3 regions of the Butyrivibrio sp. AE2005 genome follow, and region 3 is predicted to be linked to each of the others. Evidence: predicted binding sites of a transcription regulator. Region 3 holds the regulator's gene; each other region holds the start of a gene.

Region 1 (5,141 bases), on a different contig from region 3:
ACATCCCTGTCCGCCGTACTCCTTGGGAATCGGAATACCCATGAAACCGAATTTCTGCATTTTCTTTACAGTTTCGATAGGGAATTCCTCTGTCTCATCAACGTCTATTGCATGTGGCTTAACTTCTTTTTCTGCGAATTCTTTGAAAAGAGCTCTCGCCATTTCATGTTGCTGATCAAGCTGAAAATCCATTATAATTTCCTCCAAATTTTTTCTTTAAATAATAATTATTTTTCATAATGAGGTTCTGCTCTCGTGCTTACAAAAGCAGAGGTTCTGCTCTCATACTTAAAAAGCAGAGGTTCTGCTCTCGTGCTTCGCACTCGCCAGAACAATAATACTCACTAGCTTCGAAAAAACCTCAGCAAGTGATTATTATTTATCAGTAGGAACCTTGTTTCCGTCTGCATAGTTGTAGAAGCCGATTCCTGTCTTAACACCGAGCTGCTTACCACGAACCATCTTACGAAGAAGAGGGCAAGCACGATACTTAGAATCGCCTGTCTCTGAGTAAAGAACATCCATGATAGCAAGAACGATATCAAGTCCGATGTAGTCACCAAGCTCAAGGGGTCCCATAGGATGGTTACATCCAAGCTTCATAGCTGTGTCGATACCCTGGATATCTGAAACACCTTCTGAATATACGAAGATACCTTCGTTGATCATAGGAACAAGAATTCTGTTAACAACGAATCCTGCTGCCTCGTTAACCTGTACAGGAGTCTTTCCGAGATCCTCAGAAATCTTCTTGATCTTATCAACCATATCTGCAGGTGTGTTTGCACCCTGGATAACTTCAACAAGCTTCATAACAGGAGCGGGATTGAAGAAGTGCATACCGATGATAGGCTTTGTAAGTCCCGATCCGATCTCTGTGATTGAAAGCGATGATGTGTTTGATGCAAAGATGCAATCAGGATTCTTAACGATGTTATCCTGAAGCTCTTTGAAAAGGTTCTTCTTGATATCCATAACCTCAAGAGCAGCCTCAACTACAAGATCAGCATCAGCACAGATGTCGTTAAGACCTGTCTGAATCTTTCCTGTGATCTTGTCAGCCTCTTCCTGAGTCTTCTTTCCCTTAGCAACCTGCTTATCAAGTCCCTTCTTGATCTTAGCAAATCCGCCTTCTGCAAACTCAGTCTTGATATCGCAAAGATATACTTTCTCTACGCTCTCAGCCTGAGCAAAAGTCTGAGCAATTCCTGAGCCCATTGTACCTGCGCCAATAACAGCTACTTTCATTATAAAATCCTCCTATATATAAATTATTATGTGTATATACTATTTCCCTATCGGAAGTTCCGCTCTCGCTTCGCTCGCCGGAACAAAGTAGTACACTAGGCTCGATAAAACCTCGCCAAGTGATTACTTTATGCATTTTTAAAATCTACAACTTTAACCTTCTTCGGATCGTCTTTCTTTCTGAGGAAGTTAGCCATTCCCTCTTTCTGATCCTCTGTCTCGAAGCAAGAACCAAAGAGCTTCTCTTCGATTACAAGTGCAGCATCAATGTCTGTCTGAAGTCCATCGTTGATAGCCTTCTTGCAAGCACGAACAGCGATAGGTGCATTTGCAGCGATCTGTGATGCCATCTTCTCAGCAGCTGCAAGGAGCTCTTCCTGAGGATATACGGCATTAACAAGACCGATTCTGTAAGCCTCGTCTGCCTTGATGTTACGTGCTGTGTAGATAAGCTGCTTAGCCATTCCTGCACCGATAAGACGTGCAAGTCTCTGTGTTCCGCCAAATCCGGGTGTGATTCCGAGACCAACCTCAGGCTGACCAAACATAGCGTTCTCTGAGCAGATACGAATATCACAGCTCATTGAAATCTCGCATCCGCCGCCAAGAGCGAATCCGTTAACTGCAGCGATAACAGGAAGCGGGAACTCTTCGATCTTACGGAATACGTCGTTACCTTTCTTACCGAAAGCTTCACCCTCAGCCTTTGTGAGTGTGCTCATCTCTCCGATATCGGCACCTGCAACAAAAGACTTTTCGCCTGCACCTGTAAGAACAACAGCTCTTACAACATTAACGTCGATGCTGTCAAAAGCAGCATTAAGGTCATCAAGTACCTGTGAGTTAAGTGCATTGAGTGCTTCAGGACGATTGATTGTAATAACAGCGATCTTGTCTTTAACTTCGCAATTTACAAAACTCATGTCTTTATCTCCTTTGAATATTCAATTTATATTTTTTCGTGATATACGCGGGCATCAAATGTATAACGACTGCTCTGTGCAAGCACAGCAGTCGTCACACATTTTCTTCCCTATATTACTCGTACTTTTCAACTATTGTAGCGCAACCCATTCCGCCACCGATGCAAAGAGTTGCAAGACCCTTCTTAGCATCTGCTCTTCTGCCCATCTCGTGAAGAAGAGTTACAAGGATACGGCATCCTGAAGCTCCTACGGGATGTCCGAGTGCGATAGCGCCACCGTTTACATTAACCTTGTTCATATCGAATCCAAGGTCCTTAGCTACTGCAACAGACTGTGCTGCAAATGCCTCGTTAGCCTCGATAAGATCGATATTGTCAAGTGAAAGTCCTGTCTTCTTAAGAACTTTGTTTGTAGCTGCAACAGGTCCGATACCCATAACCTCGGGCTCAACACCTGCAAGTGCTCCGCCAACCCATGTAGCCATAGGCTTGATTCCGAGCTCTTTAGCCTTCTCTTCGCTCATAACAACGATTGCTGCTGCACCGTCGTTGATACCTGAAGCGTTACCTGCTGTTACAAGTCCGCCTTCCTTACCTGAGCAGCACTTAAGCTTTGAAAGTGACTCAGCTGTTGTGCCGGCACGAGGGCCCTCATCAACCTTGAAGTCTACCATTTCTTTTTTAACCTTAACGGGAACGGGAACGATCTCGTCGTTGAACTTGCCTTCAGCCATAGCCTTCTCGCACTTCTGCTGAGAATTTGCTGAAAATGCGTCAAGCTCTTCTCTTGTAAGGTTCCATCTGTCGCAGATATTCTCTGCTGTTATCATCATGTGATAGTGATTGAATGCATCTGTAAGAGCATCGTTTACCATTGTATCTACAACTGTTCCGTTGTTCATACGATATCCGAAACGTGCATTGGGAAGTGCGTAAGGAGCCATAGACATGTTCTCCATTCCGCCTGCTACTACTATATCAGCCTCACCTGCCTTGATAAGGTCAGCTGCCATATTGACACAGTTAAGACCCGATCCGCAAACTACGTTAAGAGTTACAGCAGGAGTCTCGATAGGAAGTCCGGCTTTGATTGAAGCCTGTCTTGCTACGTTCTGTCCAAGACCTGCCTGGATTACGCAACCCATAAGAACTTCATCAACCTGTTCAGGCTTAACACCTGCACGGTTAAGTGCTTCCTTGATAACTATAGAACCAAGCTCTGCTGCCGGTGTGCCGCTGAGTGCTCCACCCATCTTGCCGATAGCTGTTCTACACGCGCCCGCTAATACTACTTTCTGTGCCATAACGTATTACCTCCATTTTTTGAAAAAATTATCTGTCCGTTATTCGATTTTTCTTAATAAAACCTTTGATTGACAAATTTTTGTCAGAACAGGTTTATTGTAGCATACCCCCTTGTCAAATGCAATAAAAAGAAACTTCCCACAAACGTTTTTATTTAGCAAATTGCCAAACCGTCGCAGGAAGTTTCCTTCATGATTTTTAATTCTCTTTTATATCTTTTTCAAGCATTTTAAGGACATATTCTTTTCGGTTTTTAAAAAATGAGTCAAGCGCCGCAAGATCTTTCTCATACTCCTTTTCAGAGTATCCGTCCTCTTCAAACCTTCTTATCGTCTCGATGTTCTGCTCGCGGTATATCTTGTCCCACTCAGCAAGCTTCTTACTCAGATGCTCGTAGGACAGCTCATTCTCAGTAAGCTCAACCATCCTGTTGTAAAAGAGCTCCTTAAATCCAGGTCTTTCATAGAAAAATCCCGGCATAAACATCTTTTCATCAAGTTCCCTGTAATATGAAACCGTATCCGCTTCCACATCCTCACAGGTAATATCAAGATCGTACGCAGCAAAGCGCCACTTGCCGTCACCGTAATCGCCGTATCCCGGCTCTTTTGACCTAAACATAAATCTGTTATGCTCGCCGTCGATGTCGGTATCGTTAAAGAATAAGAGCATGCAATAATAATCGATCATATTGTCTATATCAATCTCGCTCTCAACTTGCGAATAAACCGCATCATCACTCATATCGCCATTCATCATCACATCATACAGCGCCTTGTAATTCTCATCCGTCTCCGGATCTCCGCACTCGACTGCGCTGTTTTTCTCAGTCCATAACATATCTTTCGGAATGCCGTAGCGCTCGGCAAAATAGTTATCATCGTACTGTTCTCTGAGATTGTAAATTCCCCAATACTCGCCGTTTATAAAGACAACTTCAGGGACGGAATTCTGGAAAGGAATTCCCGTTTCTCCTATCACGGACTGAATGAACGGCTCCTGATATATTATCCTGCCATCGCCTTTTCGAAGTCGCACTTTCTTTTCATTGTTACAGACAAAACTCTTAGCAAAGTTCTTTTGCCCATCATAAATATCTCTCGCAAACAGGTTGAGCGCTTTCTGATACACGAACCTCGTCGACTCGCCCGATATCCTGACACCTATATCCTGGGAAAAGAAATCCTTATGAGCGGAATCAAACGCAGTCATATGCGCTTTTCTCTCCCACTCTTTTCCCGAGAACTCCGAATTAGTGAAGTAACTTCTATAATACACTTCTCCGTTATCATCCGTGAAACTTCCCGGAACTTCGTCTTCAGGCAAATCCGTAAATCCCCCGAGTTCCTTGTACTCATCATATTTCTTGCCCAGAGTATAGATTCCTCTGTCATGGTCAAAAAGATCCGCAGGGTCAAAGACAAGGGACATTATCTGTTTATCCTTGTATTTTTCCTTCTTATCATATCCGACAAAATACGTGTGCGTCACAACTTTGCTCTTCTTGCCCGTAAGCTTATTTATCGCCACGGCACTGATCACATTCGCCTTGTCAATCTTGTAGCCGGGCGGATTGTAGGTCGGGTACATTATCTCATTCGAATACACATTTTCTTTTGCGGACGCGTCGGTAAGAGTAATCTCGCCCTTGTATTTCTGTGAA
Region 2 (5,141 bases), on a different contig from region 3:
CATTTGGAAAAACGACTGTTCTTCCGCTTAACAGAGATTATTTTGATGAAACTTCCTGTGAATATTTGGACTATATAGGTGAGTCAATAAGTCGCATTGAGGAAGGAATCAGATTTTCTTACAGTGAAGGCTATTTTGACAGAAGATACGGACGCAGCGAGGATCATATAAGACAAAGCATTCCACTTAGCGGGCGTGGACTGGATGATTTTTTTAACAGCTTTAAAAATCGTGGAATAGATTATGAAGATTTTGAAAAGAAAAAGTCCGTTATCCATTTCAAGGAAAAGAAGCCTAAACTTAGCATGACGATTACACCTTTTTTGATCGGTAAAGGAAAGAAAAAGAAATTTTCCGGAGTGAAGGCAGAAATAATTCTTCCACAGCTTTTTCACGGTGAAGCTTACGGATATTATATTGATGGTGACAATTTGTGCAGGATACCTCAGGATGTTTATAAGAAGATGATTCCGCTCATTGAGGATAGATACATGGGAAGCGTGCATATGGATATCGGCCGCAACTACCTTTCGGATTTTTACCATTCAATTCTTCCTGAATTGGCGGATTTCGTGACAGTTAAGGAAACTGACAAAGAAGTTATATCAAAATATCTTTCCTCGGATGTTGAATTCTGCTTTTATCTTGATGCGGAAAATGGAAATGTTACCTGCAAGGCAATCGCTGAGTATGGCGATAATGAATACAATGTTATAGATTGCAAGGGATTAAATACCAATACATCAGGTATACTTGGCCAAGAGCGTATTTTTTCAAAGGAGAACGAAGTTCTTGGGAGTGTTATGCAATTTTTGCCGGAGATTGATACGGATCGAGGCATGTTTCATTGTGACAGGGATGAAGACAGGATATATGATTTTGTGACTTTGGGTGTCGAAGAACTTGCAAAACTCGGAGAAATTAAAGTTACGGATTCTTTTCAACACGTTAATGTGTTCAAAAAGGCAAATCTGTCTGTCGGAGTTTCGCTTTCGAAGGGCATGCTTGACCTCGAAGTTTCTTCCGATGAGATATCAAAGGATGAACTTCTGGAAATACTTGCAAGTTACAGAGCCAAAAAGAGGTATCACAGACTTCGTGATAACAGCTACATAAATCTTAATGACGAAGCGCTTGCAACTCTTGATGATATGCTTAAAACCTTGCAGATCTCAGAGAAAGATTTTCTTAAAGGAAACATGCATGTCCCTGTATATCGTACGCTCTATCTTGATAAACTTCTGGAGGAAAATGAGGAAATCTATGAAGATAGAGACAGCAGATTTAAGAATCTTGTAAAAGGCTTTAAGACTATAAAGGATGCGGATTTTAAAGCGCCCAAAAATCTTTCCAAGATAATGCGTAATTATCAGAAGACAGGATTTAAGTGGATAAGCACTTTGGAAAAATATGGTTTTGGCGGAATTTTGTGCGATGATATGGGACTTGGCAAAACTTTGCAGACCATAAGTTTTTTGTATAAACATTACACGGATAAGAGTATTGGTGAAAAACTTCCTTCACTTGTTGTTTGTCCCGCATCATTGGTTTATAACTGGGCGGATGAATTTGCCAAGTTTGCACCTGATATGAATGTTGTGACGGTAGCGGGCGGGGCTGCTGAGAGAACGCGTACTATTTCCGATGCGGATAAATATGATGTGCTTATAACGTCATATGACCTGATGAAAAGAGATGTGGCGCAGTATGAGGAAAAAGAGTTCTATTATGAGGTAATTGATGAGGCTCAGTATATAAAGAATCATACTACGGCAGCAGCAAAAGCGGTTAAGGTGATAAATAGTAAAAGACGCCTTGCGCTTACGGGTACACCTATTGAAAATCGTCTCAGCGAGCTGTGGAGCATTTTTGACTTCCTGATGCCAGGATTTTTGTATAAGTATGAACAGTTTAAACGTCAATTTGAGACACCTATCGTAAAGTATGAAGATAAAGACGCTTCGGACAGGCTTAAGAAAATGGTGGCACCGTTTCTTTTAAGGCGCCTTAAGGAAAATGTATTAAAAGAGCTTCCGGATAAACTTGAGAAGCGGCAGACCGTTGTCATGGAGAGTGCGCAGCAGACTCTTTATAATGCGCAGGTGCAGCACCTAAAGACTATGATAGAATCGGCAAAACGTGATAAATCATTCAATGAGGCCAAAATGAAGATTCTTGCCGAGATGACAAGGTTAAGGCAGATATGTTGTGATCCTTCGTTGTATGTTGAAAACTATGAGGGAGAATCGGCAAAGAGGCAGGCTTGTCTGGAACTTGTGGAAAGAGCGATTGAAGCAGGGCACAGAATCCTTATCTTTTCGCAGTTTACAACTATGCTGGATCTTCTCAAGAAAGATCTTGGAAAGGCCGGTATCGATTATTTTGAGATAACAGGGGCTACGAAGAAGGAAGACAGGATAGAACTTGTTAACCGCTTTAATGACGGAGAGAACAGTGCATTTTTGATATCTTTGAAGGCAGGGGGAACAGGACTTAATCTTGTCGGAGCAGATATGGTAATTCACTACGATCCATGGTGGAATCTTGCTGCGCAGAATCAGGCAACGGACAGAGCACATAGAATTGGGCAAAAGAAAACTGTTACAGTTTACAAACTTATTGCAAAAGGAACTATTGAGGAAAAAATAGTTGAGCTCCAGAACAGTAAGAGTGACCTGGCAGAGGAAATACTATCGGGTGAGACTAATATTATTTCAAAAATGACAGAGTCTGATTTTATGGAGCTATTAGGATGAATACTCCGTGAGTATAGCTATGAGCGAACCGGCGGCGAAGTCGACAAGATTAAAAAGGTTTAACGGACAATGAAATATCTTTTGAGTTTTAAACTAAGCGGTGAGCGGCTTGAAGAAAGCTGTCCGCATATTTATCCGTACAGCGTGTTTAGAGGCAAGGACCCGGAACCGTTTGTCTTTTCGGATATTACGGTGCTGTATGGAAATAACGGTTCGGGAAAGTCGACGATACTCAATATCATTGCGAACAAGCTCGAGTTAAAAGGAAGGGAGCATGTGACTGCAAATGGTTTGGGGCGTATCGATTATACATTGAAATATAACAATGAGTGTGCTTACGATCTTGGCGTAGATGAGAATTCAGGCTTATCTTTTCATGAAATTCCAAGAAATAGTATGTATATAAAGAGTGAAGATATTCTCTATGAGATCAAGAAGATTCAGCAAAGGGATGTACTGTCAAGCGATATGCTCTATTACAATATGAAGCAGGGAAAAAATCGTAAGGAGGCAGAGCGGTATCTTTCTTCAGCTGAAGGGAAAAAGCGTTTGGTTGAAAAAATATTTGCTCAGGAAAAATATTCAAACGGTGAGACGGCGCTGCAGATATTAAATGATCTTATTACCCCGGATGCGTTGTTTCTTCTTGATGAGCCTGAAGTATCTCTTTCGCCCGCCAACCAGGTGACGATGGCGGAAGAAATCAACAAGATGGCAAGGTTTCTTGGATGCCAGTTTATCATCGCTACGCATTCACCGTTTCTTTTGGGTACTCTTAATGCCAAGATATATAATCTTGATACATGTGATTACAGAGTCAGCAAGTGGTACGATCTCGAGAACGTTAGGTACTTCTATGATTTTTTTCAGAAAAGAAAAGATTTTTTTGAATAATAGGTAGCTACTGTAAATGGTATTCTTGCATTTATGAATACTGAGTGTTAAAATTTTATCATATGGCTTTTGGATATTTTAATCTAAGATAAATTTTTTTGGAGGTTTTTAAAATGAGTAAGAATTTTGATGACATTTTGGCAAAGCTTAAGACAGCCGAGAAAAAGAAGATGTCTGTTGCCGTAGCGCAGGACACACACGTACTTGAGGCTGTTAAGGTTGCTAAGGAGAGAGGAATCGTTGATTCTATCCTCGTTGGTGACAAGGATGAGATCGAGAAGAAGGCAGCAGAGGTTGGAATGAACCTTGCAGACTACGAGATCATCGATGTAAAGGATACCATCGAGGCAGCTCGTACAGCAGTTTCTCTCGTACACGACGGAAAGGCTGACATTTACATGAAAGGCGCTTTGGAGTCAAGAGATTTCCTTAAGAGCGTTCTTGATAAAGAAGTTGGTCTTCGCACAGGTCGTCCTCTTTCACACGTTTGCGTGTTTGAGATTCCCGGAATCGATCGTCTTCTTTTCCTTACAGACGTTGCATTTATGCCATATCCCACACTTGAGGATAAAAAAGTCATCATTGAATATACAGTAGATGTAGCAAGAGCTTGCGGTGTTGATTGCCCTAAGGTTGCTCCTCTTGCAGCAGTAGAAGTAGTTAACCCTAAAATGCCCGTTACAGTTGAGGCAGCAGAGCTTACAAAGATGAACGAAGCAGGCGAGATCAAGAACTGCATCGTTGACGGACCTCTTTCAATGGATCTTGCTATCGATCCCGAGGCTGCTCAGCACAAGGCAGGCGCTCTTGACAGAAAGATCGTCGGTGATGCCGATATCCTTCTTTTCCCTGATATCCACGCAGGAAACCTTACATACAAGACAATTGTTCGTCTTGCAAAGGTTAAGAACGGTAACATCCTTACAGGAACAAAGGCTCCTGTAATCCTTACATCAAGATCTGACAGTGTTGAAGTAAAGGTTAACTCAATCGCACTTGCAGCAGTTGTTGCCAATAAATAAGCTGAGAGAACTTGATGAGTTTTTTTCGAATCTAGTTCGAACGTCTTCCGGCGAGGGCAAAGCCCGAGAGCGGAAGTTCCTTATAAAAAAATATGTGAAAGGAAAAAAACATGATAAAGAGTTTAATTATAAATCCCGGTTCAACTTCTACAAAAGTCGGCATCTTCGAGGATGAGACACTTGTAAAAGAGGAAACATTAAGACACAGCACTGAAGAAATCAATCAGTATGCTACAATCATCGATCAGAAGGATTTTCGTAAGAACATCATTCTTGATTTCCTTAAAAAAGAAAACATCGACATCAAATCTTTCAACGTAATCGTAGGAAGAGGAGGACTCTTAAGACCTATTCCGGGCGGCACATACGAGTGTACAGATGCGCTTCTTGCAGACCTCAAGGTTGGTGTTCAGGGACAGCACGCATCTAACCTCGGCGGTATTCTTGCAAGAGAGATCGGTGATGAGAT
Region 3 (5,141 bases):
TCATAATTAAAGCGTCCGCTTAAGTTTCCAAGCATCTCAGCCGAGATCTCTTCACCGGAAACAGGATCTTTTCCGAGAAGAACAACTTCGTCTCCCTCTTTTGCATCCGGAATATCCGTTACATCGACCATAAACTGATCCATGCATACTCTTCCGAGAATATTTGCGCGATGCCCTTTTATAAGAACATAGCCCTTATTTGAAAGGCTTCTTGGATATCCGTCTCCGTATCCGACAGGTATTGTGGCAATACGCGTCGCGCTGTCGGTAACAAAGGTTCCGCCGTAGCTTACCGGTGTTCCCTCAGGAACATCCTTTATCATTACTATATGGCTTACAAGCTCCATAGCCGGCTTAAGATCAATAATATCCTTCGCAACTTCATCCGAAGGCCACATTCCGTAGATTGTAACGCCCGCTCTTACCATATCCATGGAAGATTCGGGAACCGCAATGATGCTTGCGGAATTTGCGCAGTGATGGATCGGTATCTTTTTACCTGCGGCAGCCTCTGCACTTTTTACAAACTCAGCAAAGATCTGTTCTCTTTCTTTTACATTGGAAAGATCCTTCTCATCGGCTCTCGCAAAATGGGTAAATATACCTTCAACCTCAATACCGCTTACTTCAAATGCTTTTTTGACAAACTCTTCTCCGCTCTTGTCATGACGGATTCCTATCCTTGACATTCCGGTATCAACAGCGATGTGTATCGGAGCAGGATTCTTAATCACGCCCGACTTCATAAGTCTTTCTGCGCAATCTCCCAGCTCTTTTAACATATCTTCCCTAAATACCGCGGGCCTTATTCCCAAAGAAAGCATTTTCTCATATGCATAAGGGAATGTGTAACCAAGCACCAGTATCGGCTTTTTGATTCCATTCTCTCTGAGGTCAAACGCCTCCTCTGCCGTCGCAGTCGCATATCCCCAGATATAATCTTTATTTTCCAAAAAATTGGCAATTCTCAAAGCGCCGTGTCCGTACGCATCCGTCTTTATGACAGCCATGATCCTGACTCCGTCCGGGATATTGTTCTTCATCGCTTCAAGATTATATTCTATTGCACCAAGGTCTACTCTTGCGCAGACCCTTGAATTCTCATCATACATTTCCATTCCATCCGTTTTTCAATTCAAAATATTCTCAAGTTCATCCACTATGTCGGAAGCAACCATCGAAAGCTTTCCGTGACGAGCAGCCGCCAGATCGCCCGCAGCCCCGTGTAGATACGCTCCTATGCAGGCGCATTCAAAAGAACTAAGTTCCGTTCCCACAAGAGCTCCAAGCACGCCCGAAAGCACATCTCCGCTTCCCGCGGTTGCCATGCCGTCATTTCCGCTTATATTAATATAAATCTTTTTTTCGTTACTGTCACTAACAACGCTTCGTGCATCCTTACAAATGACCGTACAATGAAGTTCTTTGGCAAGTTCTTTTGGGTAAAAGAGAATATTCCTCTTACACTCCTTAATATCCCTTCCAAAAAGTCTTGCAAATTCAGCAAGATGAGGCGTAAGGATAAGCTTTTTGCCGTTTCTTCCAAAGTTGCCCGCAAGACGCCTAAGTTCCTTATCGGTTGAAATAAGATTAAGTCCGTCCGCATCAACAACAAGGTTCTTGTCATATCTTGAAAGAACGATTTTAAGGATCTCAGCCCCCCTACCGGTCATCCCGATTCCCGGGCCCACAACCGCTGCCGTCGACCAGTTCATCGCATCTTCAAGCTTCTCCGAAACAGGTTCATAGTCCTCATATGTATCAATAAGGGCTTCCGGAATAACAGTCTTTATGACTTCCGCATTTTCAGAAGCCGTAAACACCTTTACCATCCCTGCTCCGGCCTTAAGGCACGCTCCCGCGCTAAGCGCACATGCTCCGCTTATTTCCTTCGAGCCGGCAATTATAAGGATTTTTCCGTTTGTTCCCTTATTTGAATACTTTTTTCTCTCGGGCAAAAGAGCTGTAACTTTCTCGTCATAAAAGAAATATTCCGGAGTGTTTCCGCAAAAGCTTTCTTTTGTAATTCCGGCATCGCAGACAACAAGCTTGCCAGTATATTCGCATCCCGGATACAGAATATGTCCCAGTTTTACGCAGTTAAACGTAACAGTTTCATCAGCTTTTACACAAAGAGAACAGATCCTTCCGTCATCAGCATTTATCCCCGAAGGAATGTCGACAGACACAACAAAAAGATCGTCTCTTCTGTCTTTTTTGCAATCATTGATATAGCCGATAACCTCAGCATAACTTCCCGTAATATTTCTGGAAATCCCTATACCAAACAATGCATCTACTATAATATCCCATTCAGCAGGGCTTTTGTTGTCTCTTATATTGGAAAAAGTGTCAGCATTGATTCCGTAATTTGCCGCGATCTTAAGTTGCTTCAGGCACAGGTCGCTGCACTTAGTCATATCACCGACTACCACAAGCTTGACTCTTATGCCCCTTTGTTTTAAAAGCCTCGCGGTACAAATGCCGTCTCCGCCGTTATTTCCGACTCCGGCAAAAACAAGCGCTGTGTACTTTCTGTCTGCGTTTTTGGAAGAAATATGTTTTTCAATCTCATCAGCAACGCAAAGAGACGCTCTTTCCATCAAAATCTCAGTGCTCACTCCGAAGACCTCCGAAGTATTTCTGTCATATCTTTTCATCTCATCGCTTGTCACCGCATACTTCATAGCTTATCTCCCCTTTGAAAAAAGCTGCCATCAGGCAGCTTTTTAAATCAATTATGATGTGTAATCCTTGTCATTGCCTGCAAGAGGCCTGCGGATAGGATGTCTTCTGTCCGGATCGTATTTCATATCGAATATTTCAATAACTTCCGGCCCAAAGATCTGATGCATATAGGAATAAAGATTATAATTTTCCATCTCCGCCTGTTGCATGAGAACTATATTCTTCTTAAGTTGCACTCTGAAATCCGAAACCCATTTATCAAGTTCCGTGATGTACTCGGTATTATCATGAAGTCTCTCATAGCAAACCTTCATCGTTTCGATCATCAGCTCGTAATCGGCTTCATATATCTTTTTCGAAAGATCCCTGAGTTCATCATCGTAGGATTCGATTCTCTCGTTGCAGTCATTGATAAGTCTTGTTCTGTCTTCAATTTTTTTCTCGATAGCAGATGAATCACCCGCTTTATTGGCTTCGTCCCTAAGGGGCACAATCTCACCAAGAAGCTTTTTCTTAACCTTCTTAAGGTCCTTGGTCTCACTGCGCAACTTCCCGTCACGCTCGACAAGTGCATTCAATTCATCCGCAAGATTCGAGATCTCCGGTGTCATTTCCGTCTGCGTAAAGAGCTGGTGCCATTTGTTATCCAGCGTCAAAATGGGAATATTCTTTCCCTGTAACGCAGACATATAAGCTTCTTTGTCTTTTGCCATTAGTTTTTCTCACCTGAGTTAAACATTTTTTCCTGACCTGTTTATATTATACGATAATTTCATCAAACTGTCAGATAAATGTACATTTTCTACCACAATATAGTCAGGCACCTCGAGATCGACGTGTGCAAAGTTCCAGATGGCTTTAATTCCACACTTGCATAGTCTGTGAGCCATCGGAACTGCCTGATCCTTCGGAATGGTCAAAACAGCTATCTCTATTTTATTGTTTTTTACAAAATCTTCTACTTCATCGATCGGACGAACTTCCACATCTCTTATCTTTGATCCGAAAAGATCGGGGTTACAATCAAATGCTCCTTTGAAAACAAATCCTCTTCTTGTAAAATTCGTGTAACCCGCGATTGCCTTGCCGAGATGTCCGGCTCCGATAATAACAAGGCTGTGTTCCTTGTCTATTCCCAAAATCTTACTGATCTCGTCATAGAGATAACCTACGTTATAACCATATCCCTGCTGACCAAAACCACCAAAATTATTAAAATCCTGCCTTATCTGAGAAGCAGTGACTTTCATGATGTCGCTAAGCTCTTGAGAAGATATTCTCTCAACACCTTTCTCCTTGAGATCTCCCAAATATCTGAAATAACGCGGAAGTCTGGAAATGACCGCCTGAGAAATTTCCTTATCTGCCATATTCTGCTCCTTTATTATGTATTATTTTTAACTGAAATAATTCTTAGAATTCTCTTTTAAACAATAGTATAGATTGTTAAGGATTATACAAAATAATTATATCTGTGCGTTAAATCTATGTCAATCGGATAAAGCCACATATTCCGCAAAAACAGCTGATTTACCGCGCCATTTACTTTAATAGTGAAATCATATATTATTCAATACGAATTACATCTATTGATAATAAAGAAAGTTGAGGATAAATCATGTCATATAAAGATTATATGGTACGCGCAACCGCAGCAGATGCGCAGATAAGAGCTTTCGCTGCAACAACAAGAGATCTTGCCGAATACGGAAGAAAAGCACACCACCTCTCTCCCATTGCCGCAGCGGCACTCGGACGTCTTATGACAGGCACTGTAATGATGGGAACAATGATGGATAACGATCAGGACCTCATAACCGTAAAGATGGACGGTGACGGTCCTTTAAAAGGAGTTCTTGCAACAGCCGACAGGTTTGGTAATGTTAAGGGCTATGTTACAAACCCTTATGTTGTCATGGAACCAAATGCGGCCGGACATTTAAATGTAGGAGGCGGAATCGGCGAAGGTACTCTCACCGTTATCAGGGATATGGGGCTAAAAGAGCCCTATGTCGGCCAGGTTCCTCTGTATACCGGAGAAGTCGCCGAAGATCTCACATACTATTTTACCAAGTCTGAACAGACTCCTTCTTCAGTCGGACTCGGCGTTCTTGTTGAAAGAGAGAATCTTTCCGTTATCGCCGCAGGCGGATTTATCATCCAGCTTCTGCCCTTCGCTTCCGAAGAAGTAATATCAAAGCTCGAGGAAAATCTTACAAAATTCTCTTCGGTTACTGATATTCTCAAGGCCGGAAAGGCTCCCGAAGATTTACTTAACATAATTCTCGAAGGCTTCGATATAGAGATCACAGATAAAATTGATTTAAATTTTTTCTGCAATTGCGACAAAGACAGGGTTGAAAGAGCCCTTATGTTAATTGGCCGAAAAGAGCTTCAGGAGCTGATTGACGATGGAAAACCCATAGAATTATGTTGTCATTTTTGTAACAAAA

What was found. Region 3 encodes Rex, which represses fermentation and respiration genes when NADH is low (regulators of the CRP and FNR family bind a similar motif). Its sites were predicted from a motif close to ATTGTTAANTANTTAACAAT; they were not measured.
Region 1: a site for Rex is predicted at 3,546-3,565, ahead of DL92_RS0105775 (acetyl-CoA C-acetyltransferase). Genes of this name have one in related genera too.
Region 2: a site for Rex is predicted at 3,694-3,713, ahead of ptb (phosphate butyryltransferase). Genes of this name have one in related genera too.

Annotation. Positions count from the first base shown of each region.
Region 1 covers NZ_JMMD01000005.1:4,531-9,671, reverse strand. Annotated here, with positions in the region: gene DL92_RS0105790 (acyl-CoA dehydrogenase) at 1-192, opposite strand, end outside; gene DL92_RS0105785 (3-hydroxyacyl-CoA dehydrogenase family protein) at 376-1,248, opposite strand; gene DL92_RS0105780 (enoyl-CoA hydratase-related protein) at 1,377-2,171, opposite strand; gene DL92_RS0105775 (acetyl-CoA C-acetyltransferase) at 2,287-3,477, opposite strand; gene DL92_RS0105770 (CotH kinase family protein) at 3,677-5,141, opposite strand, start outside.
Region 2 covers NZ_JMMD01000007.1:143,082-148,222, reverse strand. Annotated here, with positions in the region: gene DL92_RS18710 (DEAD/DEAH box helicase) at 1-2,756, shown strand, start outside; gene DL92_RS0108360 (AAA family ATPase) at 2,826-3,650, shown strand; gene ptb (phosphate butyryltransferase) at 3,764-4,672, shown strand; gene buk (butyrate kinase) at 4,783-5,141, shown strand, end outside.
Region 3 covers NZ_JMMD01000003.1:217,664-222,804, reverse strand. Annotated here, with positions in the region: gene alr (alanine racemase) at 1-1,112, opposite strand, end outside; gene DL92_RS0104510 (bifunctional ADP-dependent NAD(P)H-hydrate dehydratase/NAD(P)H-hydrate epimerase) at 1,131-2,687, opposite strand; gene DL92_RS0104505 (hypothetical protein) at 2,739-3,401, opposite strand; gene DL92_RS0104500 (redox-sensing transcriptional repressor Rex) at 3,420-4,058, opposite strand; gene hslO (Hsp33 family molecular chaperone HslO) at 4,307-5,141, shown strand, end outside.